3 regions of the Streptomyces sp. GbtcB7 genome follow, and region 2 is predicted to be linked to each of the others. Evidence: riboswitches for the same ligand, from Rfam matches in the RefSeq annotation. Region 2 holds a riboswitch; each other region holds the start of a gene.
What was found. Region 2 has a riboswitch for cobalamin ahead of KVT44_RS02035 (prenyltransferase/squalene oxidase repeat-containing protein). Riboswitches for the same ligand answer to the same signal wherever they lie in the genome.

Region 1 (4,610 bases), on a different contig from region 2:
ATCGGTGTCGGCGGTCGACAACAACAACACTGTGCTCATGCGGGCGCTCCCGGTGGAATGAAAGGCAGTCCTTGCGGCGCGCCCGACTCGATGAGCCGCCACAGCGCGTCCGTGTCCGCGTGTTCCTCGATCAGATCGCCGAGCCGGTCGAGCTGCTCCTCGCGCAGCGCCGCGAACGACGTGTCGGCGGCCGGCACGAAACGACGGCCCGCGGCGGCCGCCACCTCGCGCAGGAAGGCGCGCCGGAAGCCGTCCGACTCCAGCGAGCCGTGCCAGTGCGTGCCCCAGACGGCGCCGACCCGGCAGCCGTCCAGGAACGGTTCACCGCCCGTCACATCGGCGACGCCGTGATGGATCTCGTAGCCCTCGACGTGCTCGCCGAGCGCCTCCCCGACGGGCCGGGTCAGGGTCTTCTCGCGTGCGAACCGCACACGGACCGGCAGGAGTCCGAGCCCGTCGACCTGGCCGGCGCGCGACTCGACCTCGTCCTCGATGTGCTCGCCGAGGACCTGGAAACCGCCGCAGATGCCCAGCACGGGCCGCCCCTCGGCGGCTCTGCGCAGGATGGCGTCCGCGAGTCCGCGCTCGCGCAGCCACTCCAGCGCCTTCACCGTCCCCCGGGTCCCGGGGACGACGACGAGGTCGGCGTCGGCCAGCTCCTCGGCCCGGTCCACGAACCGCACGACGACGCCCGGCTCGGCGGCCAGCGCGTCCACGTCCGTGAAGTTGGACATCAGCGGGATCGCGCAGACGGCGACGCGCAGTACGTCCTCGCCGACGGGGGAGGTCACCTGGGACTCCCGGACCGCTCCCCGCAACGACACCCGCAGCCCGTCCTCCTCGTCGATGCCGAGGCCGTGCCGGAACGGCAGGACGCCGTACGTACGCCGCCCGGTGAGGCCGTGGAGCATGTCGAGCCCCGGCTCCAGCAGGGAGACGTCCCCCCTGAACTTGTTGACGAGGAACCCGGCGACGAACTCCTGGTCCTCCCGCGACAGCAGCGCGACCGTCCCGAAGAACGAGGCGAACACACCCCCGCGGTCGATGTCGCCGACGACGAGCACGGGCAGCCGCGCATTGCGCGCGATCCCCATGTTCACGATGTCGGTCCGCCGCAGATTGATCTCGGCAGGACTGCCGGCCCCCTCACAGATCACCGCGTCATACGTGCCCCGCAACTCGGCGAGACAGTCCAGCACGGTGGTGAGGAGGGCTTCCTGCCGCCCCCCGTGCAGCCTTTCCCCGGGGGACGACCCCCCAGACCCCCCGAAGAACCCGCGCGCGGTCATCTCGCCCACGGGCCTGCCCATGAGGACGACCTGACTGCTCCGGTCGCTGCCCGGCTTGAGCAGCACGGGGTTCATGAGCGCGGTCGGCTCCACCCGGGCGGCCTGCGCCTGCATGGCCTGCGCGCGCCCGATCTCGGCGCCCTCGCGCGTCACGAACGAGTTCAGGGACATGTTCTGCGCCTTGAAGGGCGCGACCTTGACGCCGTGGCGCACCAGCCACCGGCAGATCCCGGCGGTCACGACGCTCTTGCCCGCGTCGGAGGTGGTTCCGGCGACGAGCAGCCCGCCGCTCATGACGTACGCCCCTTCCTGAGAAGCCTCTGTACGAGCAGCCGCCCGCCGGCGCTCACGCCGAGGGCGAGCCAGCCGACACGCCGTGACAGGCGTACGGCCCGCTCGATGTCGTCGACGTGCACGGCGCGCCCGGCGCCGTTGAGTTCGGGCCGGTGCTCGACGCGCCCGCCGTAGGAGAGGGTGCCGCCCAGGCGCACCCCGAGCGCCCCCGCGAACGAGGCCTCCACGGGCCCGGCGTTGGGACTCGGATGCTTGACGGCGTCGGCGCGCCAGGCTTGTACGGCCCCTCGGGGACTGTCACCCGCGAGGGCGGCGAGCACGGCCGTGAGACGAGCCCCCGGCCACCCGGCGACGTCGTCGAGCCGAGCCGAGGCCCACCCGTACCGCCGGTACCTGGGCGACCTGTGACCGACCATGGCGTCAAGGGTGTTGACGGCCCGAAAGCCCACGAGCCCCGGGACTCCGGCCACGGCACCCCACACCAGGGCGCCCACCACGGCGTCGGAGGTGTTCTCGGCGACGGACTCGACGACGGCGCGCGCGATGCCGTCGGCGCCGAGGGCCTGGGGATCGCGCCCGCACAGATGCGGCAGCCGCTCCCGGGCCGTCTCGATCTCCCCGTCCGCGAGGGCGTCACCGATCGCCCGGGCCTCCCGCCCGAGCGTGGTGCCCCCGACGACGGCCCAGGTGGCGGCGGCCGTCAGCGCGAGGGACGCGGCACGTGAGGGGCGTACGGCACGGGAAGCGACGGCGGCGAGTCCGGCGGCACCTCCCACACACACGGCGGTGTGCAGCGCGCCCCACCCGCGGTGGTCCCGCCACAGCACCCGCTCCACGGCTGCCGCGCTCCGCCCGAACACGGCGACCGGATGCCCCCGGCGGGGATCGCCGAGCAACAGGTCACCGAGGAGTCCGGCGGCGGCGCCGTACGCGAAGACGCGATCGGCACGCACGGGGTCAGCCGACCGTCAGGTCGGGTGGAACCGTCGCTCGCAGGGCACTTGGGCAGCCGCGCATGGCGTTATGTCCTCACTCAGGGTGTCCGCGCCCTGGTTCGACGAGACCGGCGGGGAGAGTTCCTGGCTCCCGGGGAGTTCCTTCCCCGGTCACAGTGGCGGGACCGCGCCGGATTCACACCGGCTTCCTCTTCTGTCGCCGTACTTGGCTCCGGCAGTCCACCACGGGTTGGAAGACCCGTCAACTTGCTGTTGACCTGCGCGGGGAGAGTGTGCGAAGGCCCACATACAGGTGGGGTGCGGGACGGTGATCCGTCCCGCACCCCACGCGAAGTGGTGCCCGTTTTGGGTTACTTGCCGACGATCAGGAAGATGCCGTACGCCACCGCCGCGGCGCACGCCGCGAAGCAGACGTACGCGCCGGTGACCGCGAGGGTCGCGGAGCCGCCCTGGGCGGACGCGGACTCGCGCTTGGAGAGGCCGACGATGCCGAGGGTGAAGAGGCCGACGAGGCCGACGGTGGTCACGAGGCTGACTCCGAAGACGGAGCCGAGGGCTGCCCAGTCGATGTGCATGCTGTTCTGTCCTTACACCGTGGCCGGGCGGGTGGGCTCCGCGTCCGGGGACGGGATGGTGGTCTTCAGGTCGCCGGACAGGTCGCCGGTGACGGGGCCCGCGGGCGGCGGGGTGACGGCGGCGATCGCTGCGGTGACGACGCCCGCGGGTTCGGCGTCGACGTCGTTGACGTTGTCGACGGTGACCGGCTGACGGCGGGAGAGCTTCCAGATGGTGCCGGCGCCGGCGACGAGCAGCGCGCCGGTGAGGACGATGCCCCAGGTGCCCTGCTTGGTCAGGAACTCGGCGGAGGCGCCGGCCAGACCGGCGGCCGGCAGGGTCAGGCCCCAGGCGACGAACATCCGCGTCGCGGTCGACCAGCGGACCACGCCGCCCTTGCGGCCGATGCCCGAGCCCATCACGGCGCCGGAGCACACCTGGGTGGTGGAGAGGGAGAAGCCGATGTGCGAGGAGGCCAGGATGGCCGTCGCGGCGCTGGTCTGGGCGGCGAAGCCCTGCGGCGGCGCGAGGTCCGTGAGGCCCTTGCCCATGGTGCGGATGATGCGCCAGCCGCCCAGGTACGTGCCGAGCGCGATGGCCGTACCGGCCGAGACGATGACCCACAGCGGGGGGTTCGAGCCCGGGGCGATGACGCCGCCGGTGACCAGGGCGAGAGTGATGATGCCCATCGTCTTCTGGGCGTCGTTCGTGCCGTGCGCCAGGGAGACCAGGCCGGCGGAGGCGATCTGGCCGGCGCGGTAGCCCTTGGCGGTCGCCTTCTCGTCGGCGCGGTTGCCGATCCGGTACGTCAGCCGGGTGGCCAGCATCGCGGCGAGTCCGGCCACGATGGGCGCGGCGACCGCGGGGATCAGCACCTTGGTGACGACGGTCGAGCCGTTCACCGACGACCAGCCGGCCGACATGACCGCGGCGCCGATCAGGCCGCCGAACAGTGCGTGGGAGGAACTGGAGGGCAGACCCAGAAGCCAGGTCAGCAGATTCCAGAGGATGGCGCCGACGAGCGCCGCGAAGATCACTTGGACGCGTATGCCCTCTTCGTTGATGATCCCGCCGGAGATCGTCTTGGCGACCTCCACGGAGAGGAACGCGCCGACGAGGTTCAGCACGGCGGACATGGCCACCGCCGTCTTGGGCTTCAGAGCGCCGGTCGAGATGGTGGTCGCCATCGCGTTGGCAGTGTCGTGGAAACCGTTCGTGAAATCGAACACGAGAGCGGTGACGATCACGATTCCGAGGAGGAGCGTGATGTGTTCCATTTACCCAGGCTTCTGTTTGACGTCAGTGGCAGGTGGACCGTAGGCAACCTGAGTGAACGGAAGGTGAACTGGGGCGGGCGCTGGGGTGTATCAAACGGTGGACCGCCCCTCCGCTCGTGATGACCAGTGTGCGGGAGGGGCGGCCCGACGGTTTACCAGATGTTCGAACGGAGGCGGAATATCGGGTTCCGCCTGGGGGTGTTCGAGGGCTTCTAGCCCGCGGCGAACTGCTTGAGCCG
Region 2 (4,610 bases):
TGCTCGCGCCGCTCGTCATCTGTCTGCTGATCGCCGTCCCGGATCTGCTCTTCGACCGGGTACCGCCACTCATCACCCTGCTGCTCATCGGCCCGCTGCTGGCCTGCGCCCGGCTCGATGTCCGGCACACCGTGCTGGTGTGCTGTTGGTCGGCCGTCCTGGGCCTGGCCATGGGGGTCGGCAACGACGCGGTGCCGAGCACCGGCTTCGGCATCCGCTGGGGCGGACTCCTCGTCGGCTGCGCGCTCACCGTGTACGCGGCCCGGCAGCGGGACCGCCTCCGCGACCGGCTGGCGCGGGCCCACGAGGTGGCCCGGGTCACCCAGACGGCGATCCTGCGGCCCATCTCCCGTACCTTCGACGGCACCCGGGTCTGTACCCGGTACCACAGCGTCTCCCACGAATCGGCCGTCGGCGGCGACCTGTACGACGTCGCGGTGACGCCGTACGGCCTGCGGGTCCTCGTCGGCGACGTACGCGGCCACGGCGTCGAGGGGCTCCGGCTGGCCGCCGACACCATCACGGCCTTCCGTGAACTCGCCTACACCTCGCCCGACCTGACGACCCTCACCGCCGAACTCGACGCCCTTCTCACCCCCGAACTGGGCCCCGAGGACTTCGTCACCGCGGTGCTCGCCGAGTTCGCGCCCGGCGAGGTGCGGCTCGTCAACTGCGGCCATCCGCCCCCGCTGCGCTCCGGCCGGCGCATCGAACTCCTCGAACCCCTCGTCCCCACCACGCCGTTGGGCCTCGGTCCCGATCCGCGCCAGTACCGCGTCCGGCTCCAGCCCGGCGACCGGCTGCTCCTCTACACCGACGGCCTCACCGAGGCCCGTGACGCGGAGGGCGCCCACTTCCCCCTCCTCGGCGAGGCGGCGCTCGCCCTGCGCGAGCCGCTCCCCGACGACGCCCTGCGAGTCCTGCACGCCCGCCTGCTCGCCCACACCGGCACCGCCCTCGCCGACGATCTCGCCCTGGTCCTGTGCCAGCCCACGGAGGCAACGATTCCGGCAGCCGTGCCGTGACCGATGCCGTTGATGCGAGACATCTGGCGCCACACCACTCAGTGAAGCAACGCCCGGATCAACTCCTCGGCATCCCCGAGGAGTTGGACCTCATGTGCGCTCATGGTCGGATTGGCGGCCCGCCGCACCCGCGCCTCCGCAAGCCCCTGCCGCGTCACCCGGTCCGCGTTCCCGTCGAGCATCGCGACCAGCGTCTCGCGGGCCAACTCCGCGTAGACCTCACCACCGACGGCGACCTGCGCGAGGATCACGGCGGACATGCCCCAGTCCAGGCCGGGCGGCCCGTCCTCGGCGTTGGACCAGTCGATGACCTTCGGGCCGTCCGGGGTGAGCATCACGTTGTCCGGGTGCAGATCCAGGTGCAGTACGCGGACGCCCGCGTCGCCGGAACCCCGACCGGGCACGGCGTGCAGCGCGCGCAGCAGTCCGGCAAGCACGCCACCACCCTCCCGCGCGCCGATCTCCCCCGCCTCGAACGCCGCCAGCATGGTCGGCCCCGAAAGCCGCTCCATCACCATCTCGGTCCGGCTCGCCGCCCGCACGGCCGGCACCGGATACCCGTGCCCCCGCACGTACTCCATCACCGCCGCCTCGGCCGCCGCGTCCCCCCACCCGTCCCGATCCCGCCGCACCACCCAGCCCCGCTCCCCCTCCACCTCGAAGACATCCGCCGAACGCCCCGAACCGATCAGTCTCCCCGTCCGCATGCCGCCGAACCTATCCACCGTCGCAGCCACTCCTCAGGCGGTTCCTACGGGCCGGTACAGTGAGCAGGTCGTCATCACACCCGTACGCGGAGAAGCCGGTGCAATTCCGGCGCTGACCCGCAACCGTGAACCACCTGCGCGAAGCCGCACGGTGGTGAGCCGGATCGCCTCGTCCGGGACGTGACCGGCTCGTGCCACCGGCAGCCCGTCGGTGGCCGGCACCGTCGAGGGATACGGGGCCGGAGCCGCTCGGGGCCAAGCCTGCGCCCGGTGCTGCCCGGCTCCCGCAGGGAGAGTCATGATTGTTCGCCGCAGCGCCGCGGTACTGGCCGCCACCGTAGTGATCGGCACGGCCCTGGCGCCGGCCGCCGTGGCCGAGGGCGCCTCGCCTTCGCCCGCCCCGGCGATACCCTCCGGCCTCTACGGCACCTCCGACCCCACGTACGACGGCGTCTGGCGGCAGTCCCTCGCACTGCTCGCCCAGCACACCGTCGGTGTGAAGCCCGCGGCGAAGGCCGTCGACTGGCTGGCCGGGCAGCAGTGCGCGAACGGGGCGTTCGCGGCGTACCGCGCCGACGCGTCGGCGAAGTGCGACGCCAAGACGATGGTCGACACCAACAGCACCTCGGCGGCCGTGCAGGCCCTCGCCGCGCTCGGCGGCCACGGCGGCGAGACGGGCAAGGCCGTCGCATGGCTGAAGTCCGTGCAGAACAAGGACGGCGGCTGGGGCTACACGGCGGGCGGCGCGAGCGACGCGAACTCCACGTCCGTGGTGATCGGGGCGCTGGCGGCGGTGGGCACGAAGCCGGCGGACGTCTCCAAGGACGGCAAGTCGCCGTACGACGCCCTCGTGAAGCTGTCGATCCCGTGCGGCGGGGCCGACGGGGGCGCGTTCGCCTACCAGCCGGACAAGAAGGGCAAGCTCGCGGCCAACGCGGACGCGACGGCGGCGGCCGTGGTCGGAGCCCTGGGCAAGGGCCTCGCCGGTGCGCCCCTGAAGCCCGTGGCCGACCCCCTCTCCTGCGGGACCGCCGACAGCGCCGAGCGGGCGGCCCAGAACGGTGCCGCGTACCTCGTCAAGGCACTCGCCAAGGACCAGCACCTCACGTCGGTGATGCCCGGCGCCAAGAACCAGCCCGACTACGGCAACACGGCGGACGCGGTCGTCGCGCTCGCGACCGCCGGACACGGCGACAAGGCGGCCGACGCGATGCGCTGGCTGGAGACCCACTCCGCGCAGTGGGCCGAGCAGTCCGGACCCGCCGCGTACGCGCAGCTCGTCCTCGCCGCCGACGCGGCGACGTTCGACCCGCGCGACTTCGGCGGCCAGGACCTCGTCAAGCAGCTCGACGCCACCGGCCCCGCGCCCGCGTCCCTCCCGACCGAGCCCACGGCCTCCGCGTCCGCCGCGGAAGCCGCGAAGAAGCAGGACGACAGCGGCGTCAGCGTCTGGTGGATCATCGGCGTCGGTCTCGTCGGGGGTATCGGCATCGGCTTCCTGATCAGCGCCCGCAACAAGAAGCAGCAGCCGTGAGCCGCCGTCGGACGTGCGCGCTGGTCCTGTCCCTGCTCCTGCTCGTACTCGGCGGCGCGGGACAGGCCCGGGCCGTCGGCTACCGCTACTGGTCGTTCTGGGACCTGACCGGCGGGAAGTGGAATTACGCGACGCAGGGCCCGTCGACCGCGCGACCGTCCGACGGCGATGTACAGGGCTTCCGATTCGCGGTGAGCGCGGACTCGCAGGACGCCTCCAAGCCGCGCGGCCACGCCGACTTCGCGTCCATCTGCGCGAAGACGCCCGCCCAGGCGGGCCACAAGCGGGTGGCCCTCGTCATCGACTCCGGCACGACCGCGGACGCCCCGGGCGGTGAGACGCCGCCCGCACCGCGGACGGTCTGCGCCCGCGTCCCCGCCGACGCGACCACGGCCGAGGCCCTCGCGACGGTCGCCAAGCCTCTCCGCTACGACACCAACGCCCTCCTGTGCGCCATCGCGGGCTACCCGGGGACGGGCTGCGGCGACCAGGTCACGACCCCGCACACCCCGAGCCCCACCACCGCCAAAGCCAAGTCCACGTCCGAGCCGACCCGGCACGGCCCGTCGCTCGGCCTGCTCGCGGGAGTCGTCGCGGTCGCCGCCCTCGGCGGGGCGGCAGTCTGGCAGACCCGCCGCCGCCGGCCCTGAGTACGGCGACCGACGATGACACGCGCACCGAAGGCACACCGTTCCAACGCCCTCCCCCCAGGAGCCTGGTGGATCTGGGCCCTGGGCCTGGGAACCGCCGCCTCCCGCACCACCAACCCCCTCCTGCTCGCCCTCCTCATAGCCGTGGCCGGTTACGTGGTGGCCGCCCGCCGGACCGACGCCCCCTGGGCCCGCTCCTACACCGCGTTCGTCAAACTCGGCATCGCGGTCCTCGGCATCCGGCTGGCGTTCGCCGTCTTCCTCGGCTCCCCCATCCCCGGCACCCACCTCCTCGTCACCCTCCCCGAACTCCCCCTCCCCCACTGGGCCCAGGGCATCCGTGTCGGCGGCCGGGTCACCGCCGAGGGCCTGCTCTTCGCGCTGTACGACGGCCTGAAACTGGCCACGCTCCTCATCTGCGTCGGCGCGGCGAACGCCCTCGCGAACCCGGCACGGCTGCTGAAGTCGCTCCCGGGCGCCCTGTACGAGGCGGGCGTCGCGGTGGTCGTCGCCCTCACGTTCGCGCCGAACCTGATCGCGGACGGCCGGCGGCTGCGCGCCGCCCGCCGTCTGCGGGGCCGCCCCGACCGTGGGCTGCGCGGCCTGCTGCACGTCGGGCTCCCGGTCCTGGAGGGCGCGTTGGAGCGTTCGGTCGCCCTCGCGGCGGCGATGGACGCCCGCGGCTACGGCCGCA
Region 3 (4,610 bases), on a different contig from region 2:
CGCGGCGGGACGCGTACACCGCCCCGGCACCGAGGGCGACCACCAGGGCCGCGCCGCCCGCGAGGGTGCCGACCGGTGCGCTCGCACCCGTCTCCGCCAGCGGCGGCCCGCTGTCGCTGGGCGACGGCTCGGGGGTGGCGGGCGGCGTCGACGCCAGCGGGGGCACGTCCGGCGTGGTGGGAGGCGTGGTGGAGGGCTTGGGGCTGGTCGGAGGCGGGGTCGTCTCCTCGGCGGGAGGCTGTCCGCCCGCGGGAGTCGTGGGCGTGACCGGGGTGGCGGGAGTGGTCGGGGTCGGCTCCGACGGCGTCGGGGTGGGCGAGTCCGACGGGCCGGGGGTGCACGGCTGTTCGCCCCCGTTCCACGCCGCTATGAGGTGGTAGGGGGTGACGACGTTGTCGGGCTCGTAGGGCACGGGGCCGTGCCCCTCCCCCGTCTTCCCGTCGTAGGTGATGTCATCGCCGTACAGGTCGATCTGGCCGTAGCAGTCCGGCGTCTTCACGGTGAGTTTCTGCCAGGTCCGCTTCGCGTCGTCCGTACCGGCGACGTCGTCGGCGGTGAGGTAGACCGTGGCCTTGTCGACCAGGCTCTGGTGTCCGGAGACGTACCAGTTCGGCCCCTCGGTGGTGTATTCGGCGAGGGACACGGGGTACTTGCAGCCCTCCCCGACCGTCTGGCCCGGAGCCAGCCGGACCTGGACGCTCCCGGGAACGGTGTCCCAGAGATGGAACCCGCCCTGCGAGGTCCAGTCGGCGCCCACGACGTTTCCGTCGGCGCCGACGATGCGGTACTGGACCGTGGCGGACTCGCACGCCCCGGTGGTCGTGGCACTGGCCACCCCCGCACCGAGCAGGGGCACGGCGGTGGTGGCGAATGCGGTTGCGGCGAGCACAGCCAGAGTTCTGGAGTGTTGCGAACGCGACAAGATGAGCCTCTGTGAAATCGAGAGTGTGGGAGGTGATGGCGCGCGAGTGACCGAAGCGGACGGCAGAACTGGATGACCCGACGCAGGAACCGGCGGCAGGCATGCCACCCAAGCCACTCGTGTCGCTTCGCTCACTTCAGACGCGGCGAAGCGAGCTGGATTCTTCCAACTTTTAACAACTCCCGTCAATCCTTCACGGGTTGGCCACTTCCTCCACGGAACACACCCCGGCGGTAGGGGACTTACGACACGAGAAGGCCCCCGGATGGTTCCGGGGGCCCTCACTCGTGTGGCGGTTCGTGTCAGCTGGGGACGGCGACCCGTCCGCTCGCGGCGGCCGTCACCGGCTTGGGATTCAGCAACCGCTCGGCCAACTCGCCGAAGACCAGGCCGAATCCGCCCCACAGGACGGTCTGGATGGCCAGTGCGGAAAGACGGAACCGCCACAGCAGGGTGGCCGGGAAGTCCTTCGGCACCTCGTTGATGACCGGCAGGAACGCGTACGCCAGACCGATCACGACGGCGAAGGCGGCCACCGCGCCAACGGTGGCGTACCAGGTGCCGATCCTGGGTGCCAGACGCTTGCCCAGGATGGTGGCGGCGATCGCGAGGAGCACGCTGAGCACCATCATCAGGAAGTACAGGGTGGTCCGCTTGCCGATGGTGTCGGCGTTGCCGACCGACGGCGGGTTGGCCGGGTACTTCAGGAACGGCACCACGTACACGGCCAGCAACGCGCAGCCGGACAGCAGCAGTGCGGTCGCCCGCGGGCTGAAGCGGCCGACGCGGCCGAGCGCGAAGGAGAAGGCGAGCGCGGCGATGCCGCCGAAGGCGACGCCGTAGACCAGGACGCCGGTGGCGAGACCGGCGGTGGACTGCAGAGAGCGGGAGACGATCTCCATCTCGTGCTCGTGGGAGTGGGCCTCCTCGAAGCTGATCGCGCTGTCGACGTTCGGCTCACCGAGGAAGTAGGCGGCAACCAGGGCGAGCAGGCCGGCACCGAGGCCGGCCAGCATGCCCCGCACGAGCAGATTTCTTACCGTTGCGGAGTTCATGGCAGTGCTGGGGTTCCCCTCGGTCAGTGGCAGGGGAAGCCCAGAAGGTGGCGGGCGTCGTGGACCCACTCGTGGACGTCCGAGCCGGAGACGACGGAGGTGGCGCCCTGTTCGGCACCGACGAAGTACAGCAGGACGAGCATCAGGATGCCGAAGAAGACCGCCCACGGAGCTATCGCCTTGAGCGGCAGCTTGGCGGGGACGACGGGGGTGGTGGTTGTCGGCTGGGCGACGGTCTGCGCCATGGCAGGGCCTCCTCGGGAGTTCGCGTCCCATCTCGGTGGTGCACTGGACGACGGCTACGGGTCTGACTCACGCGAGGCCCCAGCGTGCTGGAGCCTCTCGTTCACAGTGGCGCGACCGTGCCGGTTTCCCACCGGCTTCCGTCTTGCCGTCATCGATATCGCACCGACCGTACCGCGTGTCGGGTGCGGGGCCAAGACCGCCCCACCTGGCGTGATCTTCCTCTCGCACCAGGTGGCCGGTCCCCGGTGAACAGCGGGTCAGCAGTGGCGGAACCCAGCTGAGTTCGGAGCCCCGGCCTCGCTCTCAGACCGAGGGGGACCGGTCCGCGTCCTGGGACTCGGGCGTGTCCGTCGTACGACCGAGCTTCTGTGCCTCCTCCAGCGTGCGAGCCCCGCGGAGGGGGGAGAACGTGAGCCAGAAGGAGACGACGAGGTAGGAGACCCCGACGGCCCACAGGGCCCTGCCGGGTGACAGGACGTCGGCCAGGGCACCGCCGACGACGGCTCCCAGAGGCAGCGTCCCCAGGGCGACAAGGCGATAGCTCGCGGTCACCGCGCCGATCTGGTGCTCCGGCGGAATGGCCTGCCGCAGGCTGACGGCGAACACGTTGAACAGGGCGACACCGAAGCCGTTCACCATCATGGCGACCGACGCGAGCACGGCGACGTACCCGCCGACCTGGCTGACGGCGGGTACGAGCAGCAGACCCACCGCGGCCAGTACCGCACCCAGCGCCAGCACACCGCCGACGGCCCAGCGTCGGGTGAGCCGGGTGGCGCAGAGCGAACCGATCAGGGCCCCCACACTGCCGATGCCGGTGATCACGCCCACGGTGGTGCCGCTCATGTCGAGGTCACGGACGGCGAACACCAGGAAGACGGTCAGAAAGGCCTTCTCGTGCAGGTTCGACAGGCCCGCCTGAACGCACAGGTCCCGGATCGGGCGCAGGGACCACGTGTAGCGCAGCCCGGAGCCGATCGCCCTCAGCGCCGACTCACGAGGCTGTTCGGGGGCCTTGACGCCCCGCAGCAGCAGACCGCTCACGGCGGCACCGGCGGAGCACGCGGCGGCCACCGTCAGGGTCGGCGACACCCCCAACTGGCCGACGAGGAAGCCGGCCGCGGCCGGACCGGCGAGGGTGCTGACCGAATACGTCGCCTGGTGCAGGCCGTTGGCCGCGGCGATGGAGTTCAGCGGCAGGAGCCTGGGCAGCGTGGACTGGTAGGCGACTTCGTAGAAGACGGTGGCGACACCGATCACGGCGGCGGCGACGACAAGTTGGCCGAAGTTCAGCCCGTCGGCCGCCTGGAACGCGGCGAGCACCGCAAGCGCCGCGCCATGGGCGACACTCGCGGTGACGAGGGTGCGCCGCGGCGGATACCGGTCGACCATGACACCGGCGATCAGCGAGAGCACCACGACGGGGACGAACTGCACCGCCGAGACGAGTCCCACGCCCGTGCCGTCGGCATGGAGGTAGGTGACCGCGATCAAGGGTAGGAGAAAACTGGTCAGCTGTCCGCCGAAATGCGCCGAGGTTTCTCCGAGCCAGATGTTGCGGAAGTCTTTGTTGTCCGCGATCAGGATTCGAATATCCTTGTCGAATATGGCCACCGCAACCCCCGGTCAAGTCTTCATGAAAAAAATCACGGCAACGCTAGCATGGCGCACCATGGTCCGCTAGCGTGCGGGTGGATGTCGTTGTTGCACCCCATTCACGGTAACAGGAGTCGCGGAATGTACGACCATTCAGGACTTATCGCCGAGGAAGTCGAACTGCTCCCGTCCGAGGAAGATGTCCGGCTTTATTCGGAGCGTGGCTGGTATTTGTCCGAGAAGCTGCTCACCGACGCCGAAGTGGACGCCCTGACCGACGCGAGCGAGCGCTACTACGCTGGTCAGCACGATCGGGAACTTCCGACACGGCCGGACCGACTGGCCGACTGGACCCCCGCCGACGGAGATGTCCAACGCAACAACGACTACATCCACTACCAGGACGAAACGATGAGGAAAATCCTAAGGAAACCCATCGTCGGGGCGGTGGCCGCCCGCTTGGCACAGACGCCTTCAATACGCGTCTTCCAGGCCACCCTGATCTACAAGCCGCCCATCGCCGAGGAGAAGTCGAACATTGTCTCCTGGCACTTCGACAAGTATTTCTGGCCCACCTGCTCTTCGGACGAAATGCTCACCGCCTTCATTCCGTTCCACGACTGCACCGAGGAGTCGGGCACGATCACCATGGTGAACGGAAGCCACCGCTGGCGGCATCGGCATGGCGCCGCCCGGCCGGTCGGTGATCCTCGGGATGTGGGACGCGACTATCTCCTGAACGGTGACGCGGAGCGAAACGGCGCCGTGGTCGAGAAGGTTCCGGTGCACAT

Region 1: it holds a riboswitch for cobalamin, as region 2 does, so the genes downstream of both, KVT44_RS35845 (cobalamin biosynthesis protein) here and KVT44_RS02035 (prenyltransferase/squalene oxidase repeat-containing protein) in region 2, are expected to answer to the same signal.
Region 3: it holds a riboswitch for cobalamin, as region 2 does, so the genes downstream of both, KVT44_RS27955 (CbtB-domain containing protein) here and KVT44_RS02035 (prenyltransferase/squalene oxidase repeat-containing protein) in region 2, are expected to answer to the same signal.

What each region holds. Positions count from the first base shown of each region.
Region 1 covers NZ_JAGXJM010000026.1:117,371-121,980, forward strand. Annotated here, with positions in the region: gene cobN (cobaltochelatase subunit CobN) at 1-39, opposite strand, end outside; gene KVT44_RS35840 (cobyric acid synthase) at 36-1,583, opposite strand; gene KVT44_RS35845 (cobalamin biosynthesis protein) at 1,580-2,536, opposite strand; cobalamin riboswitch at 2,636-2,778, opposite strand; gene KVT44_RS35850 (hypothetical protein) at 2,890-3,114, opposite strand; gene KVT44_RS35855 (inorganic phosphate transporter) at 3,127-4,371, opposite strand; gene KVT44_RS35860 (lysozyme) at 4,584-4,610, opposite strand, start outside.
Region 2 covers NZ_JAGXJM010000001.1:452,439-457,048, reverse strand. Annotated here, with positions in the region: gene KVT44_RS02045 (PP2C family protein-serine/threonine phosphatase) at 1-1,025, shown strand, start outside; gene KVT44_RS02040 (phosphotransferase family protein) at 1,064-1,732, opposite strand; cobalamin riboswitch at 1,781-1,919, shown strand; gene KVT44_RS02035 (prenyltransferase/squalene oxidase repeat-containing protein) at 2,031-3,266, shown strand; gene KVT44_RS02030 (SCO2322 family protein) at 3,263-3,916, shown strand; gene KVT44_RS02025 (CbiQ family ECF transporter T component) at 3,932-4,610, shown strand, end outside.
Region 3 covers NZ_JAGXJM010000018.1:105,923-110,532, reverse strand. Annotated here, with positions in the region: gene KVT44_RS27965 (hypothetical protein) at 1-889, opposite strand, end outside; gene KVT44_RS27960 (CbtA family protein) at 1,225-1,977, opposite strand; gene KVT44_RS27955 (CbtB-domain containing protein) at 2,001-2,222, opposite strand; cobalamin riboswitch at 2,257-2,405, opposite strand; gene KVT44_RS27950 (MFS transporter) at 2,527-3,837, opposite strand; gene KVT44_RS27945 (phytanoyl-CoA dioxygenase family protein) at 3,961-4,610, shown strand, end outside.